4 regions of the Nocardiopsis sp. YSL2 genome follow, and region 3 is predicted to be linked to each of the others. Evidence: riboswitches for the same ligand, from Rfam matches in the RefSeq annotation. Region 3 holds a riboswitch; each other region holds the start of a gene.

Region 1 (4,144 bases), 420 kb from region 3:
CAGCAGGCCGGGCAGGGCGATCGCGAGCAGCCGGACCGCCGCCCCCACCGCACCGGAGACGCCCTCCTCGCCGTAGAGGTAGTTGACAGCCCCGCTGGAGATGCCCATCAGGACGAAGGGGCCGCCCAGGACGAACAGCGTGCGCCGGTCGATCCCGCTGAACGGGACCACCAGGACGACGGCGGCCAGCACCACGCCGCCGGTCACCGCGTCCACGGCCGGGACGAGTCCCAGGGCCAGGACGAGTGCGGCGAGCAGTTTGGCCGCCGGGTTCAGGCCGGTCAGCCAGGCGCGGGCACCGCCGTGCACGGGCACGCCGACGGTCGGGGCCTCACCCGCCCCCCGCGCCTCCCCCGACACGGCTCCTGCCTCCGGTGCGTCCGGCACCCCCGGCACGCCCCGCGGCTCCGGAGCGGCCTCGGCCTCCGGCCCGGTACGCCGCCCGCTCATCGGTCCTCCTCAGTCGCGGTGGCCGCGGTCGGCACCGCGACCGTCTCGGCCCGCCCGTCGGCCACCCGCACCCGCGTGTCGGCGAACCGGCGCAGGAGCAGCTCGTCGTGCGTGGCCATCACCACGGCCCGGCCCTGGGCGCGCAGGACACCGAGCAGCTCGACGAGTTCGGTCCACGTCCGGGTGTCCTGTCCGAAGGTGGGCTCGTCCAGCACCAGGACGTCGGGGGCGCGGGTCGGCCCCGAGCTGAGCGCAGTGGCCACCGACAGCCGCCGCTTCTCCCCTCCCGAGAGCGTGTAGGGATGCACGTCGGCCAGCGCGGTCAGCCGGAGCCGCTCCAGCAGCTCGTCCACCCAGGCCGTGGTCTCGGCCTCGCCCACCCCGGCCCGCCGCGGGGCGAACCGCAGCTCGTCGCGCACGGTGGCGGTGACGAACTGGTCCTCCGCGTGCTGGAACACCGTCCCCACGTGCCGGGCGAGCCGCGCGGCGGGCCAGCGCCGTAGCGGGCGCCGGTCCGCCTCGGCCAGCGGCCCGCGCGGCAGCACGGACCCGCGGTGCGGTTTGGCGAGCCCGGCCAGCAGCGTCAGCAGGGTGGACTTGCCCGCCCCGTTGGGTCCGGTGAGCGCGGTCGCCGTCCCCGCCCGCACGTCCACGTGGACGTCGGAGAACACGCTCCGCGGTGCGGCGGAGCGAGCGCCCAGTTCGGGGGGCGTGCGCGCGGCCACTCCGACCGCCTCCAGCACGCCCCCGCCGCCCGGTGCCGGGTCCAGCCGGGGTCGCGGTTCGGCACCGGGCACCCAGACGCCCTGCCCGGCCAGCGACCGCCCGTGCTCGGCGAACACGGCATCCGGCGATCCGTCGGCGACCACGCCGCCGCCCGGTTCCACCACCACGACCCGGTCGACCAGGTCGACGACGTCGGCCACCCGGTGCTCGACCAGGACCAGCGTGGCCTCGGTCGCGGCGAGCACCCGTGCCAGCACCTCCCGCACCAGCGCGGCCCCGTCCGGGTCGAGGTTGGCGGTCGGCTCGTCCAGGAGCAGCAGCCGTGGACGCATCGCCAGCGCGCCGGCGATGACCAGGCGCTGCTTCTCACCCCCGGACAGGGCGCCGGTGGAGTGGCGCGGCCCGTAGGGAAACCCGACGTCGGCCATCGCCCGCTCCACACGCGGCCAGATCAGCGCCGGGTCCATCCCGAGGTTCTCCGCCCCGAAGGCGACGTCGTCGCCCGCCCGGGCCATCACCAGCTGGGTCTCGGGGTCCTGGCTGACCAGGCCGACGGTGCCCCGGCGGCGGTCGGCGGGTTCGCCGTCCACGCGCAGGTCGCCCTCCTGGTCGCCGCTGATGGCGCTGTCGGGGCCGGTCAGCCCGGCCAGGGAGTGCAGCAGGGTGGACTTGCCCGCGCCGGAGGCACCGAGCAGGAGCACCCGCTCCCCCGGTTCGATGACCAGGTCCACGCCCCGCAGGGCGTAGGACCCCCGGCCGGAGTGCCGCCAGCCCCATCCGGTGAACTCGACGCGCGCGCCCTGGGCCCGCTCCACGCTCAGTCCCTGGCCGACGGGAAGGGCGCCAACGCGCCCGACTTGGCCAGGGCCGTGGTGAGCAGGCGGGCGCCGACGCCCGCGATGACGGCCGCGCTGAGGATGACGATCACGCCGTAGGCGAGCTTCAGGTCGAGCGACCAGGTGACGTTGTAGGTGATGTTGTCGCGGATCGCGGGCGAGATCCCGGCGACCGCGGCGGCCAGGACGGCCACGCCCATGTTCCAGCGCCGGTAGCCGAAGGCGAGGAAGACCAGTTCGGGCAGGATCCCCTGCAGCGTGCCGTCGAGGATCACCATGACGCCCCACTGGGTGCCCAGCACCGCGGACACGGACGCGGCGGCGATGGCGGTGAGCAGGGCGGCGCCGGGCTTGCGGATGATCAGGCCGCCCAGCACGCCGGAGATCAGCCACATGCCGTAGATGACGGCCTGCCCCGGGGGGAAGAGGACGAACAGCGGTGCGGTGATCGTCCAGAGGATGCCCCAGGCCCAGAAGACCACGCCGATGCCGACGCCGATGACGGCGGCCACGACGATGTCGACGGTGCGCCAGCTGCGCAGCCGGCCCAGGATGTCCTTCCAGAAGCCCGGTGTCTCGGTCTCGGTGCTCATGAGATGTCCCTTCGTGGGGGGACGAGGGGCTCTTCCGGGGCGTGCGGCGTCCACCGCACGCACCCTGGCCAAGAGCGCCACCGCGAACATGCCGTCGGTGGCGGTTCTTACGACTTCCTTCGCTGGCATGACCCAGATCAGGTGTGTAAGGGTCTGCGGCCCTGTGCCGCACTCTCAGCGCTCGCGCGCTCCCCTGTCGGTTGATCCCAGTATGGGGCATGGACGACCGAAGAGTCGCATGTCACCCCCCACATGTGCCCCGCCGGGGCCTCACGTGCCCTCCGTGCCTCCGTCGCCGTCGCCGTCCCGGGGCTCGGGCGGCCGGGCGTCGGGGTCTCCGAAGGCCGAGGGAGACGACGGGAAGGACTCCTCGGGCAGGTCGGCCGTCGCCCCGCGCATGGTCGCCTGCCAGATCGGCCCGGGCAGCGTGCCGCCGTAGACGATCCCGTAGTAGCGGCCGCCGATCTGTACGCCCTGGAGCGGATTCTCCTCGCCGCCCCGTATGTCGCCGACGGCCACCGCAGCGGCCAGGTTGGGCGTGTACCCGGCGAACCACGCGTAGGCCGCGCTGTCGGTGGTGCCGGTCTTGCCCGCCGCCGGGCGGCCGATCCCCAGGCCGTTGGCGGTACCGCCCTTGAACGTCTGCTGGAGCAGGTGGCTGACCCCGTCGGCCACGCGCCGGTCCACGGCCCCCTCCTCACAGGTGTTGCCGACCACGATCCGCCCGGACTCGGGGTCGACGGGGTTCTCGGAGACGACCTCGACGGGCCGGGGCTCGCAGCGCGTGCCCCGGGCGGCGAAGGTGGCGTAGGCGCTGGCCACGGTCAGCGGGGAGACCTCCTGGTCGCCGAGGGTGAAGGAGCTCCACACGCCCAGTGGCTCGCCGTCGGCGCGCGCGATCCCGGTGTCCTCGGCCATCCGCGCGGTCTCGCACAGCCCCACGCGCCGCTGCAGCTGGGCGAAGTAGGTGTTGACCGACCCCTTGGTCCCGCTGATCATGTTGTGTCGGCCCTCGTCGCTCTCCCCGGCGTTGCGCACCTTCCAACCCGACATCCGCCCGCCGTCGCAGTTGCGCATTCCGCTCACGGTCAGGGACTTGGGCGCGGAGAAGCTCGTGTCGTAGCCGAGTCCGGAGTCGAGAGCCGCCGCCAGGGTGAACGCCTTGAACGTCGAACCCGCCTGGTATCCGTTCGATCCCCCGTCGGCGCGGTCCACGGCGAGGTTGATCGAGGTCGTGCCGGTGTCCTCCTCGTCGAAGCCGTAGCGCAGGTTCTGCGCCAGCGCCCGGACCTTGCCGTTACCGGGTTCCACGACCGCCTCCGCCGCGAACTTCGTGGAGTCCTCGTGGGGGACGTACCGGTCCACGGCCTCCTGGGCGGCCGTCTGCGCGTCGCGGTCCAGGGTGGTGCGGACGGTGAACCCGCCCTGCTCCAGGACGCGGGCCCGGTCCTCCTCGGTCTCACCGAGGAACTCGGAGTTCTCCAGCCACCGCATGACGTAGTCGCAGAAGAAGGGGTAGTCGCTGCTGTAGCAGCTGCC
Region 2 (4,144 bases), 2.9 Mb from region 3:
GCGCGCCCAGCTGCGCTTCCTCGCCGACCTCGGCTGACCCCGGTCCGGGGCCGGGCCGAATCCGGCCGGTCCCGGACCTGCCGCCGCCCGCACCGGGCGGCGGCAGGCGCCCGGGCCTCAGTCGGCCAGGGGCAGGTACACCCGGTTGCCGTGCTCGGCGAACTCCTCGGACTTGTCCGCCATGCCCTTCTCGATCGCGGCGACGGTGTCCAGTCCGTTCTCCTCGGCGTACTTGCGCACGTCCTGGGAGATCTTCATGGAACAGAACTTCGGCCCGCACATGGAGCAGAAGTGCGCGGTCTTGGCCGGCTCGGCGGGCAGGGTCTCGTCGTGGAAGGCCTGGGCCGTCTCGGGGTCGAGGGCGAGGTGGAACTGGTCCTGCCAGCGGAACTCGAACCGCGCCTTGGACAGCTCGTCGTCCCACTCCTGCGCCTTGGGGTGGCCCTTGGCGATGTCGGCGGCGTGCGCGGCGAGCTTGTAGGTGATGACGCCGGTCTTGACGTCGTCGCGGTTGGGCAGGCCCAGGTGCTCCTTGGGAGTGACGTAGCAGAGCATCGCGGTGCCCAGCCAGCCGATCTGCGCGGCACCGATGGCGGAGGTGATGTGGTCGTAGCCGGGCGCGACGTCCGTGGCCAGGGGGCCGAGCGTGTAGAACGGCGCCTCACCGCACAGCTCCTCCTCCAGGCGCACGTTCTCGGCGATCTTGTTCATCGGCACGTGGCCCGGCCCCTCGATCATCACCTGCACGTCGTGCGCGCGGGCGATGTGCGTGAGCTCGCCGAGCGTGCGCAGCTCGGCGAACTGCGCCTCGTCGTTGGCGTCGGCGATGGAGCCGGGGCGCAGGCCGTCACCGAGGGAGAAGGTGATGTCGTACTCGCGGAAGATCTCGCAGAGTTCCTCGTAGTGCGTGTAGAGGAAGCTCTCCCTGTGGTGGGCCAGGCACCACGCGGCCATGATCGAGCCGCCGCGCGAGACGATGCCGGTGACGCGCCGGGCCGCGAGCGGCACGTAGCGCAGCAGCACGCCCGCGTGGACGGTCATGTAGTCGACGCCCTGCTCGGCCTGCTCGATGATGGTCTCGCGGTAGACCTCCCAGCTCAGAGCGGTGGGGTCGCCGTTGACCTTCTCCAGCGCCTGGTAGATCGGAACCGTGCCGATGGGGACCGGCGAGTTGCGGATGATGCGCTCGCGGGTCTCGTGGATGCGCTTGCCGGTGGACAGGTCCATCACGGTGTCGGCGCCCCAGCGGGTCGCCCACACCATCTTCTCGACCTCCTCGGGGACGGAGGAGGTCACCGCCGAGTTGCCGATGTTGGCGTTGATCTTGACCAGGAAGTTCTTGCCGATGATGGTCGGCTCGGACTCGGGGTGGCAGCGGTTGACCGGGATCACCGCCCGGCCCAGGGCCACCTCCTGGCGGACGTACTCGGGGTCCATGCCCTCGCGGGCGGCCACGAAGCGCATCTCGGGGGTGATGGTCCCGGCCTTGGCGTGGGCCAGCTGGGTGACCGCCCCGTTGACGGGTTCCCTGGACTCGATCCAGGCCTGGCGGGTCCTGGGCAGCCCTGCGTGGACGTCGATGAGCGCGGAGTCGTCGGTGTACGGGCCTGAGGTGTCGTACAGGTCGAAGTGGCTGCCGTTGCTGAGTTCCACCCGCCGCTGCGGAACGCGGAGCGTGAGCCCCTCGGGGGTGTCGATCTCCCGGTGGACCTTGGTCGATCCCATGATGGGACCGGTGGTCACCTGGTGCACGTCGGTGGTGGAACCGGTGTCGCGGCCGTCAACAGCCGTCATGGCATGCCTCCCTACGTCGGAATTACCCGAACAGGTTCTGCGGTCGGCGACGCCCTTGAGCCGCCCTCTCAGCCCGCCATGGTGCGAGCTCCCGCGTTGCTTATTCACATATGGCACGTCACGCGTGCGGTGGCGCCCCGTGGGTGCGCCCGGCCCTGTGGCCTCGCACACCATATCCGCCTCCCACCGGGACCTGTCCAGGGGCCCGGGGGTCAGAAAAGTGTGTCCGGCTCCGGTCCGGCGGTCCCGGCGACGGGGGTGAGCAGGTCGGGGGTGTTGTTCTTGATGGTGTTGACGTCGGTGGAGACCTCGTCCACGTCGAAGGCCTCGGCCGGGGTCTGCGCGAGCACGTGGAGGAGGTCGTCCGGCTCCGCCCGCGGGTCCAGCCAGGTCGACCAGGTGGCCGAGGGCAGGATGACGGGCATGCGCTCGTGGATGTGGGCGAGGGCGGGCGCGGCGTCGGTGGTGACGACCGCGCAGCTCCAGAGCCAGGCGGCGGGGTCGTTCTCGTCGGCTTCGGGGTCGCGCCACCGCTCGAAGATCCCGGCCATGGCCAGGGGCGCGCCGTCCGGGTAGTGGATGGCGTAGGGCTTCTTGGCCGCCCTGGCCTTGCGCTTCTTGTGGTGGGGGTCGGTGACGGGTGAGGTGCTGGCCTCCACCCGGCCGTCCTTGCCGACCAGCTGCCACTCGTAGTAGGCGTCGGCGGGCAGCAGGCAGCGGCGGCGGCGGAAGGCGGTACGGAAGGCGGGCTTGTCGGCGATGGTCTCGCTGCGCGCGTTGATCATCCGGTAGCCGATGTTGCGGTCCTTGGCCCAGGAGGGGACCAGGCCCCAGCGCATGGTGTGCAGGGAGGCCGGTCCGGGCTCGGCCGGGCCGGTGCCGCGGGGCGGTGGACCGAGCACCGCGTACACGGGTCGGCCGGGCGAGATGTTGTAGTCCGGCGGCAGCTCCTCCAGTGGCGGCCAGGCCCGGGGATCGGGATCCTCGGGCAGGGCCTCCTCGGGCAGGTCGAACGCGAGCTGGAGCTCGTGCTGGTTCCGGGACTGGGCATAGCGACCGCACATGGGTGTGATCCTACGGCTCAGCCCCGACATCCTCGCGGGGCTCCGCCGGGCCGTCACCGCCGCCGGCGGGGTCGGCCCTCCCGTGCTCCCGCGCGGCCCCGGACCCGGTCGGCTCCGGGGTGTCGGCCCCGGACGGGGAGCCGGTGTCCCGGGCCCGCCAGGCGCGGACCAGCCCGACCAGGACGGCCGCTGCGCCCAGCGGCCCCAGGACCGCGGGCGCCCACGAGTCCAGCGCCCGGAGCAGGACCGACCGCACGCGGGCCTGTTCGGCGTTGGCGGCGACCTGCGGCTCCTCCAGGACGAGTTCGGCGCGCAGCAGCGGGACCTCCCCGCGGCCGTCGCGCGGGCGCAGGCTCTCCTCCCGCTGCTCCGCGGCGTGGACGACGATGCCCGTGACGGGCTCCACCCAGAACGTGCGCGTGACCTCCAGCCACCGGGTGGCGGTCACGGTGCCCTCGGCACCGGCGGCGAACAGCGCGGCGGGTACCGGGCGTGCCGAGTCGGGGACCTGGGTGGCGTCCACCGACTGGGTGTACCGGCCCACCCGGAGCCCGGCGACCTCGTCCCAGTCGTCGAACTCCAGGGGCGGGGCGGAACGCACCTCGGCGTCGTAGTAGGGGTAGTCGCCCGCGGGCGCGCCCGCGGGCCAGAAGTACACCAGGCCCGCCTGCCGGACGGCGCGGTCCCCGTTGACGTGCTCCCCGCAGCAGTTCACGGCGCGCCCCGTCTCCCGGTCGACGATGACGCGCCGACTGGAGTGGTCGATCATGCGGTCCGGCAGCGAGGTGTCCACCACCATCTCCCACGCCGACCAGTCGCGCCCGTGCGCGGTGGCGTCCACCCTGGTCACGCGCCGCATCTCGACGCCCTCGACCCAGGCCCACCGGGAGGTGTCCAGGTAGCCGGCCTTTTCGTCGGTCATGGCCACCGTGAACTCGGCGGAGGCGGGGATGGGGGCGACGCGGTCGTAGACGTACAGCGGCAGCAGCGCGGCCAGGGTCAGCAGGAACGCCCCGGCGGCCACGACGAGCGTGCCCCTGGGCAGCGGCCGCCGCGCCGGGGTGAGGGGACCGACCTGGCTCCCGGTGTCGGCGGTCATGTCCGGGCCTCCTCGGTGTCGGGCGCCGTGGACCCGCCGGTGGCACGGCCCCCACCCGCGTGGCCGTCCGCGGTGACCGTGCCGTCGGCTACGCGGTCGTCGGCCGGGACCGCGTCGTCGGGCTCGGGCCCGGCCGGGTCCCGGGGCTCCGCGCCCGTGTCGGCGGGCACGTCGCGAGCGGTGCCGG
Region 3 (4,144 bases):
ATCTGACAGCACCCTGAGTGTGCCCGCGGCCCGCGGGCCCGTTCTCCTGGGAGGGACGCTGTTCCGCCGACCGCGGGTACACGACCAACCCCCGGCCCCTGATCGTGATAGGGAGATCCCCCATGGATCAACTCCTTGAGATGGCCGGCATCGTCAGCAGCATCGTGTGGGGGCCCTTCGTCCTCATCCCGCTGCTGCTCTTTGTCGGCGTGTTCCTCACCATCCGGCTCAAACTGCTCCAGCTCTTCAAGCTGCCGCACGCGCTGTGGCTCGCGCTGGTCCGGCGCAAGGAGGACCCCTCGGTCGAGGGCGACATCTCCCACTACCAGGCACTGAGCACAGCGCTCGCCGCCACGGTCGGCGTCGGCAACATCGCCGGCGCCGCGCTGGCCATCGGCCTCGGCGGCCCCGGCGCCCTGTTCTGGATGTGGGTCGTCGGCTTCTTCGGCATGGCGACGAAGTACAGCGAGGCCCTGCTGGGGGTGAAGTTCCGCCGCACCGACTCCAAGGGTGAGCAGAGCGGCGGACCGATGTACTACCTCAAGTACGGTCTGCCCGGCGGTCTGGGCACCACTCTGGGGGTGGCCTTCGCCGTCTTCGGCGCCATCGCGGCCTTCGGTATCGGCAACGGGACGCAGGCCAACACGGTCGCCCAGCAGATGTCGAGCGTCACACCGGCTCCGACCTGGGTGATCGGCCTCATCCTCATGGTTCTGGCCGGTGCGGTCATCCTCGGCGGCATCAAGAGCATCGGCCGGGTCGCCTCCGCGCTCGTGCCGCTGATGATCATCGCCTACGTGGCCATCTGCCTGGTGGTGCTGGCCGCCAACTGGGCGCAGATCCTGCCCGCGCTCCAGCTCGTGGTCACCACCGCCTTCACCGGTACCGCTCCCGCGGGCGGTTTCGCGGGCGCGGGTGTGCTGATGGCCATCCAGTACGGCTTCGCCCGCGGCATCTTCTCCAACGAGTCGGGTCTGGGCACCGGGGCCATCGCCGCCGCGGCCGCCAAGACCACGCAGCCGGTCCGCCAGGCCATGGTCTCCATGACCCAGACCTTCATCGACACCATCATCGTCGTGACGATGACGTGCATGGTCATCATCACGACCGGTGTGTGGCGGGCGGAGAACCCCGAGGACGGCTCGCTGCTGACCACGCAGGCCCTCACCGAGGGCCTGAGGTCGGTCAGCCCGGGGCTGGCCCCGGTCGGCGCCTACGTGGTGGCGATCGCCGTGGCGGTGTTCGCGTTCACCACGCTGCTCGGCTGGGCCTACTACGGTGAGCGGTGCATCGAGTTCCTGGCCGGCCGGGGCTTCGTGACCCCGTACCGCCTGGTGTTCATCGCGGTCATCTTCGTGGGTGCGGTCGCCGACCTGAGCAACGTGTGGCTGTTCAGCGACATCGCCAACGGTCTCATGGCGCTGCCCAACCTCATCGGGCTGCTGCTGCTGTCGCCGATCATCGTCGCGGAGACCCGGAAGTTCTTCGCGTTCCCCGACTGGAAGAACCCCGACGCCGTCATGGACGACGTGCGCGGGTAGCGCGCCACGGCCCGGGGTCGGCCCGGGACGACGAGGGGGACCGCACGCCGTGCGGTCCCCCTCCGTGCTGTGCGGACGACCCGTCCGCTACCACCAGGGGTGGAAATGGTGCACGGGGCCCTGACCGCCGCCGGCGTCGATCTCGTCCGACCGGCGCAGCGCCTCGGTCAGGTAGGCCTTGGCGTCGCGGACGGCGGAGGCGGTGTCCGGGCGCTGGGGCAGCAGAGCCGCGATCGACGACGACAGGGTGCATCCCGTGCCGTGCGAGTTGCGGGTGTCCACCCGCGGCGCCCGCAACTCCAGCGGCTCCTCGTCACGGGAGACCAGTACGTCGACGCTCTCGTCGCCCGCCAGGTGGCCGCCCTTGAGCAGGACCCGGCGCGGACCGAGCTCCAGCAGCCGCTCGGCCTGGTCGCGCATCTCCTTGAGGCTGACGGCCTCCGACACGCCCAACAGGTCGGCCGCCTCGGGAAGGTTCGGCGTGAGCAGGTCCGCGCGCGGCAACAGCAGGGAGCGCAGGGCCTCGATCGCCGTCCCCTCCAGCAGGCGGTCGCCGCTCTTGGCGACCATCACCGGGTCCAGGACGACGTTGACCAGCCGGTGGCGGTCGATCGCCTCGGCCACGGCTCCGGTGACCTCGGCCGTGCCCAGCATCCCGATCTTGACCGCGTGCACGGTGGCGTCGGCCAGCAGGGTGTCCGCCTGCCGGGTGACGAAACCGGCCGGGACGCCGTGGACGCCGGTGACGCCGCGGGTGGACTGGGCGGTCAGGGCGGTGACCACGGTCATCCCGAACACCCCGTGGGCGGAGAAGGCCTTGAGGTCGGCCTGGATCCCTGCGCCGCCGCTCGGGTCGCTTCCGGCCACGGACAACACGTTGTACGCGCTCATGACGTTCCTTCGCTAGCACGACCTAGGGCAGGTTCGACGGGTGTGCTCTCAGCCGGGAGGACTGTTCCCGGCACCCCGCGTCAGTCGCCACCGAGCCTAGGGCATGTCCGGCGGTTGCCCGCCCTGCTGCGCGTCGCCCCGGCGGCACTCTCACCGCGTTCTCATCAGTCGACAGGGGAACCACCCGGGCCCCCGCCGTGCGACGACGGCGAAGCCCGCGCAGGAGGGGAGCTCCCTCTTCGGCCTGGTGAGAGCACCACTGGATGCGCCGCTCGCGACGGGCGCCATCCACGGAACTCGCCCTAGTGGACGCGCGTGGGGGCCGCTCCGTGGCCGGCGTCCGACTGGGCCTTCTTGCGGTGCTCGTAGACGATCGCCGCGGTGACCACGAGGAAGCCGCCCACCGCGAAGGCCACGGTCACGGGCACGTCGGTGATGGGCAGCGGGTTGCGGTCGTGGTCCTGCCACGGCCACAGGGCGCGCAGCGAGCCCGCCATCAGGCCGGTGAGCACCACCAGGGTGAGGTGGTGGAAGTTCTCCAGCAGGTACTGCAGGAGCTTGACGAACAGGGCCAGGCCGGTGATCATGCCCAGCGCCATGACGCCGAGGTAGGCCACGTCCATGTCCCGTACCGCCTGCATCGTGGGCTCGTACAGCCCGAGCGTGAGCAGGATGAACGAACCGGACAGGCCCGGCAGGACCAGCGCGCAGATGGCGACGGCGCCGCCGAGGAAGGCGAACACCGGGTTGGGGGGCAGACTCGCGCCCGGCATGCCGGTCAGGAGGAAGGCGACCACGGCGACGGCCAGCGCCACCAGGTAGTGCCAGGCACGCCACTTCTTGCCCGCGCCGGTGTAGGGAATCCACAGGCAGGCCAGGACGAGGCCGAAGAAGAGGGCGTAGGCGTACTGGGCGTACACCTCCACCAGCGGGGAGAGCAGGACGGCGGCCAGGCCGAGCGCGATCACCATGCCGATCAGCGCGGGGACCAGGACACTCCAGTCCACCATCCGGAACTGCTCGTTCGCGCGTTCCCTGCCGCGGCCGCGCGGCACGTCGGTCACGTACCGCTTGATGCCGCTGACCATGTGGCCGGCGCCGCCGATGAGCTGGTCGTAGAGGCCGACGATGAGCGCGACCGTGCCGCCGCTGATGCCGGGCAGCGCCTCGGAGGTGCCGACGGCCCCGCCGCGCACCGCGTTGAAGATGAAGGAGCCTGCTGACTTGGCCATCTGAGTTGTAGGGCGCCGGCCCGGGGCAGGCCCGGGAGGGGCGCCGTCCTCCGTCCTGTGTGGTCACCGTACCCACCCGTGGGACACGGGCCGGTCGGGGGTGCGGGGGCGGGGCGCGTTCGTGTAGGGGCGCTGCGCCGACCGCCGCTGGGTGTGTGCCGCCCGGGGCGTGCTGGGGGAGGGACCTGCGAGGTCCCTGGGCCGGGCCGGGTCCGGCCAGTGTAGCGGGGGAGCGGGGTGGCGGAGGTGCGCGCTGCGTGGGATCCGCGGGGTTTCGGGTAGGTGATGCGGCTGGTGTTCAGCGTCCGAAACTCGGCGTGGTGTTCTCGCCGCTCTGCGCGACCGACGCCGCCCAGCGGTAGTCCTGCTTGCCGACCGCCGTGCGCCGGACCCGGTCGACGAAGTGCACCGTCCGCGGCACCTTGAACCCGGCCAGGCGCACCCGGCAGTGCGCGCGCAGCTCGGTCTCGACCAGGCGTG
Region 4 (4,144 bases), 3.7 Mb from region 3:
ACGATCAGCTCCAGGTTGTGCGGGTTGCGGATGCCCAGGCCCGAGCCGATCGGCGCGGCCAGGGGCATCACCGCGGCGCAGCCGATCTGCTCCAGGCGCCGGGCCAGGACAGGGTCGTCGTTGGTGTAGGGCAGGACGGTGAAACCGTCGTCCACGAGGCGTTCGGCGGCGTCCAACAGCTCCACGGGGTCGGGCAGGAGCGTGTGCTCGTCCGCCACGACCTCCAGCTTCACCCAGTCGGTCTCCAGTGCCTCCCGGCCCAGCCGGGCGGTGCGCACCGCGTCGGCGGCGGTGAAGCAGCCGGCGGTGTTGGGCAGGGGACGGATCTTGTTGCGGCTCAGGACGTCCCAGACCGACCCCTGCGTGCCGGGGGCGACCCGGCGCATGGCCACGGTCGTGAGCTCGGTGCCGGACGTGACGAGGGCGTCCTCCAGGACCTCCAGGGAGGGCGCCCCGCCGGTCCCGGTGATGAGCCGGGAGCCGAACGCGGTGCCCGCGATCACGAGCGGGTCGTCGATGTGCTCGGTCATCTTCAGCCTCCCTGGACGGCGGTCAGGACGTCGACGCGGTCGCGGTCGCGCAGGGGCGTCTCGCTCCACGCGGCCCGGCGCACCACCTCGTCGTTGAGGGACACGGCGATGCCGCCGGGGACGGCGCCCTCGGCGGTCCCGGTCAGCTCGCGCACGACCGACTCCACGGTGGTGTCGGCGGTGACGTCGCGGGGGGCGCCGTTGATGATCAGTTCCACTGCTCCTCCAGGGTCGTGGTGTGGCCGTGTCCGCGGTCGGCGGCGAAGCGGCGCGCGTGGTCGGGCAGTGTGCCGGTGGTCAGGACCTGGGCCATGACCTCGCCGGTGACGGGGGTCAGCAGCACCCCGTGCCGGAAGTGCCCCGCGGCCAGGTGCAGGCCGGGGACACGCGTGGGGCCCAGGAGGGGCTCGTTGTCGGGCGAGCCGGGCCGCAGGCCCACACAGGTCTCGGTGATCTCCAGTTCGGTCACCCCGGGTACGAGTTCACGCGCGTCCCGCAGCACCTGCCAGAGGCCGCCCGCGGTGAGAGAGGTGTCATAGCCCAGCTCCTCCTGGGTGGCGCCGACGACCACCTCGCCGTCCGCGCGCGGGACGAAGTAGACGGGGAAGCCCCTGACCAGCCCCCGGACGGTGCGGCCGACGATCGGCGGCTCGCCCCCGGGCGCGCGCATGCGCAGCAGCTGGCCCTTGACCGGGCGGACCGGCGGCACGACGGCCTCGGGGACCGCGATCCGGTCGGTCCAGCAGCCCGCGGCCAGGACCACCTGGTCGGCGGCCAGGGTCCGGCCGTCGGACAGCCGCACACCCAACCGGGCTCCGCCGGGACCCGGGCGCAGGACCTCCTCGGCCCGGGCGCGGATCTCGGCCACGCCGGTCCGCGCACCGGCCTCCACCAGGGCCCGCAGCAGCAGCCGCGGGTCGACGGAGTGGTCGTCGGGGGCCAGGACGCCGCCGCGCACGGACGGGGCGAGCATCGGTTCCAGGCGTCGGCACTCACGGCCGGTGAGCCGTTCCGCGGCCACGCCGAGGCGCTGTTGGAGGGCGTGCAGGTCGGTCAGCAGGGCCAGGTCGTCGCGGTCGTAGGCGACCAGGAGCGTGCCGGTGGCGCGGTAGCCGACCGTGTGCCCGCTGACCCGCTCCAGCTCGGTGACGAAGTCGGCGAACATCCCGGCGGAGCGCATCGCGAACTCCATCAGGGGTTCCTCGCCGAACATCGCCTCGGTGGCGGGGGTGAGCATTCCCGCGGCGACGGTGGAGGCGGCGCGGGCGCCGCTCGGATCGGTGACGGGGTCGGGTTCGACCACGGTGACCGGCAGGCCCCGGTCGGCCGCCCGCCAGGCGGTCACCCGTCCGGCGAGTCCGCCTCCGACCACGAGGACGCCGTGTTCCTCGGAGTTGGTGGGCATGGTGCTCGGTTCCACTCCCTTCGCCGGCATGACCCGGATCAGGTTCGTGCGGTCGGAGGCTCTCAGCCTCCCTCTCAGCCGGGTCCCACCCGGCTCCCGCGGGATGTTCGGTTCTGTCTCCATCCTAGGCCAGAGCATCCGGAAGGGTCCCGCCACGGTGCTTCCCGCCCGCGCGGATGTGGCAGATTGGAGGCGTGACACAAAGCGACAGCGACATCGACACCCTGGTCGGCACATGGCTGACCCTCAAGGAGGCGGCACAGCCGCTCGGCGTGAGCCCCAACCGGATCAAGACGCTGATCCGGGAGAAGCGCCTGATGGGCGTGGTCCGCCAGGGAGAGCTCTCCATCCCGGCCGACTTCGTCGACGGCCACGACCTCGTCAAGGGGCTGCCGGGCACCCTGGTGCTGCTGACCGACGCCGGGTTCTCCACGGAGGAGGCCCTGCGCTGGCTCTTCACGCCGGACGAGACCCTGCCCGGCACGCCGATCCAGGCCATGCGGGAGAACCGCGGCACCGAGGTGCGCCGACGCGCCCAGAGCATGGCCTTCTGACCCGAGCCCGTCCGGCCCCGGGCCGGAGGGTTCCCCGCGTCCGGGCGCCCGAGGGCGCCCGGGGCACGCCGGTGCCGTCGGCCCTTGGGCGGCCATCCCGCAGCCTCTAGGGTGGGGCGTGTGAGGACCAGCCACGGAACCAGCCTGCGCAAGCGCCTGGACGCATCCCTTCTGTACCTGTGCACCGACGCCCGGACCGAGCGCGGCGATCTCGCCGAGTTCGCCGACGCCGCCCTGGCCGGCGGGGTGGACATCATCCAGCTCCGGGACAAGGGGCTGGAGGCCCGCCAGGAGATCGCCGCCCTGGAGGTGCTGCGCGGCGCCTGCGAACGGCACGGTGCCCTGCTCGCGGTCAACGACCGCGCCGACATCGCGCGTGCCGTCCGCGCCGACGTCCTGCACCTGGGCCAGCGCGACCTGCCCGTCCCCATGGCGCGGGACGTCGTCGGCGCCGACCCGATCATCGGGCGCTCCAACAACGACCCCGAGGCCGCGGCGGCCTCCGCCGAGGAACCCGGCAGCGACTACTTCTGCGTGGGCCCGGTCTGGGAGACGCCCACCAAGCCGGGGCGCCCCGCGGCCGGACTGGACCTGGTCCGGCGGGCCGCGGCCCTGGGCACCGACCGCCCCTGGTTCGCCATCGGCGGGATCGACTCCGACAACATCGGCAGCGTGCTCGACGCCGGGGCCGACCGAGTGGTGGTCGTACGCGCCATCACCGAGGCCGAGGACCCCCGTGCCGCCGCCGCGGTGCTGCGCGCCCGTCTGGTCGAACACGCCCAGAACACGGCCTGACCGCGCGGGGACCGCACCCTCCCAGGACCGGAAGAGGGTCCGCGCGTCCGGCGCCCCGCCGACGCGCCGGTGCGCCCGGTGCGTGCCGGCCCCCAGGGTCGCCCACGTGATCGTGGGCGCCGCTCTCGTGGCCCCGGTCGTCCTCCGACCGGGGCCGTGGCACGGGCTCAGACGGACACGTGTGACAGAGCGCTCGGGTGGCGGCGCAGGAACCCCTCGATGGACTGCGCGGGGTGGCCCGTGAGCTTGGGCACGGTGGGCGCGACCACGTCCATCTCTCCGGCGGCGATCGCCGCGTAGGAGGAGGCCCAGCCCTCGGCGGCCCACTCCGGCGCCCCGCCGGCGCGGCGCGACTCCAGCGCCTCCTCCCAGGTCTCGGGCACGTAGCGCACGGTGCGGCCGGTCAGGGCGCTCAGCTTGTCCACGGTCGCTCCGAGCGTCAGGGCCTCGGGGCCGGTGACGTCGTAGGTCGCCCCTTCGGCGAGGGCCGCCCGTTCCGGGTCGGCCAGCACGGCCGTGGCCACGTCCGCCACGTCGTCGCGCGACACCCACGCGGCCCGGCCGTCACCGGCCGGGCCGCGGATCACACCCTCCCCGTCCACCCAGTCGGGCAGCAGGTCCAGGTACAGGCCGGGTCTCAGGAACGTGTGCCCCACGCCGGTCGCCCGGATGTGCGCCTCCGTGAAGAAGTGCGTGCGCGCGAAGGTGAAGGTCGCGGCCGGGCCGGCCCTCAGGAAGGACAGGTAGACGATCCGGGACACCCCGGCCTTGACCGCGCCGTCCACCGCGCTCAGGTGCTTGTCGATCCGGTCCTCGGACGCGGTCGCCGGGACCAGGAAGAGCGTGTCCACGCCGCGGCA

The links. A riboswitch is a leader RNA that binds a small molecule or an ion and turns the genes downstream of it on or off. The one in region 3 is predicted to bind thiamine pyrophosphate.
Region 1: it holds a riboswitch for thiamine pyrophosphate, as region 3 does, so the genes downstream of both, M1P99_RS17200 (ECF transporter S component) here and thiD (bifunctional hydroxymethylpyrimidine kinase/phosphomethylpyrimidine kinase) in region 3, are expected to answer to the same signal.
Region 2: it holds a riboswitch for thiamine pyrophosphate, as region 3 does, so the genes downstream of both, thiC (phosphomethylpyrimidine synthase ThiC) here and thiD (bifunctional hydroxymethylpyrimidine kinase/phosphomethylpyrimidine kinase) in region 3, are expected to answer to the same signal.
Region 4: it holds a riboswitch for thiamine pyrophosphate, as region 3 does, so the genes downstream of both, thiO (glycine oxidase ThiO) here and thiD (bifunctional hydroxymethylpyrimidine kinase/phosphomethylpyrimidine kinase) in region 3, are expected to answer to the same signal.

Annotation. Positions count from the first base shown of each region.
Region 1 is NZ_JAMOAO010000001.1:3,871,387-3,875,530, reverse strand. Features, by position in the region: gene M1P99_RS17210 (energy-coupling factor transporter transmembrane protein EcfT) at 1-450, opposite strand, end outside; gene M1P99_RS17205 (ABC transporter ATP-binding protein) at 447-1,997, opposite strand; gene M1P99_RS17200 (ECF transporter S component) at 1,994-2,605, opposite strand; TPP riboswitch at 2,703-2,810, opposite strand; gene M1P99_RS17195 (transglycosylase domain-containing protein) at 2,876-4,144, opposite strand, start outside.
Region 2 is NZ_JAMOAO010000001.1:1,350,007-1,354,150, forward strand. Features, by position in the region: gene M1P99_RS05810 (acetylxylan esterase) at 1-37, shown strand, start outside; gene thiC (phosphomethylpyrimidine synthase ThiC) at 118-1,794, opposite strand; TPP riboswitch at 1,788-1,899, opposite strand; gene M1P99_RS05820 (SOS response-associated peptidase) at 2,007-2,858, opposite strand; gene M1P99_RS05825 (DUF3068 domain-containing protein) at 2,869-3,957, opposite strand; gene M1P99_RS05830 (alpha-(1->3)-arabinofuranosyltransferase) at 3,954-4,144, opposite strand, start outside.
Region 3 is NZ_JAMOAO010000001.1:4,293,483-4,297,626, forward strand. Features, by position in the region: gene M1P99_RS18980 (sodium:alanine symporter family protein) at 123-1,541, shown strand; gene thiD (bifunctional hydroxymethylpyrimidine kinase/phosphomethylpyrimidine kinase) at 1,629-2,432, opposite strand; TPP riboswitch at 2,420-2,520, opposite strand; gene M1P99_RS18990 (DUF368 domain-containing protein) at 2,735-3,664, opposite strand; gene M1P99_RS18995 (acyl-CoA synthetase) at 3,963-4,144, opposite strand, start outside.
Region 4 is NZ_JAMOAO010000001.1:562,502-566,645, reverse strand. Features, by position in the region: gene M1P99_RS02455 (thiazole synthase) at 1-530, opposite strand, end outside; gene thiS (sulfur carrier protein ThiS) at 533-748, opposite strand; gene thiO (glycine oxidase ThiO) at 739-1,935, opposite strand; TPP riboswitch at 1,933-2,045, opposite strand; gene M1P99_RS02440 (Rv2175c family DNA-binding protein) at 2,112-2,489, shown strand; gene thiE (thiamine phosphate synthase) at 2,610-3,284, shown strand; gene M1P99_RS02430 (SDR family oxidoreductase) at 3,452-4,144, opposite strand, start outside.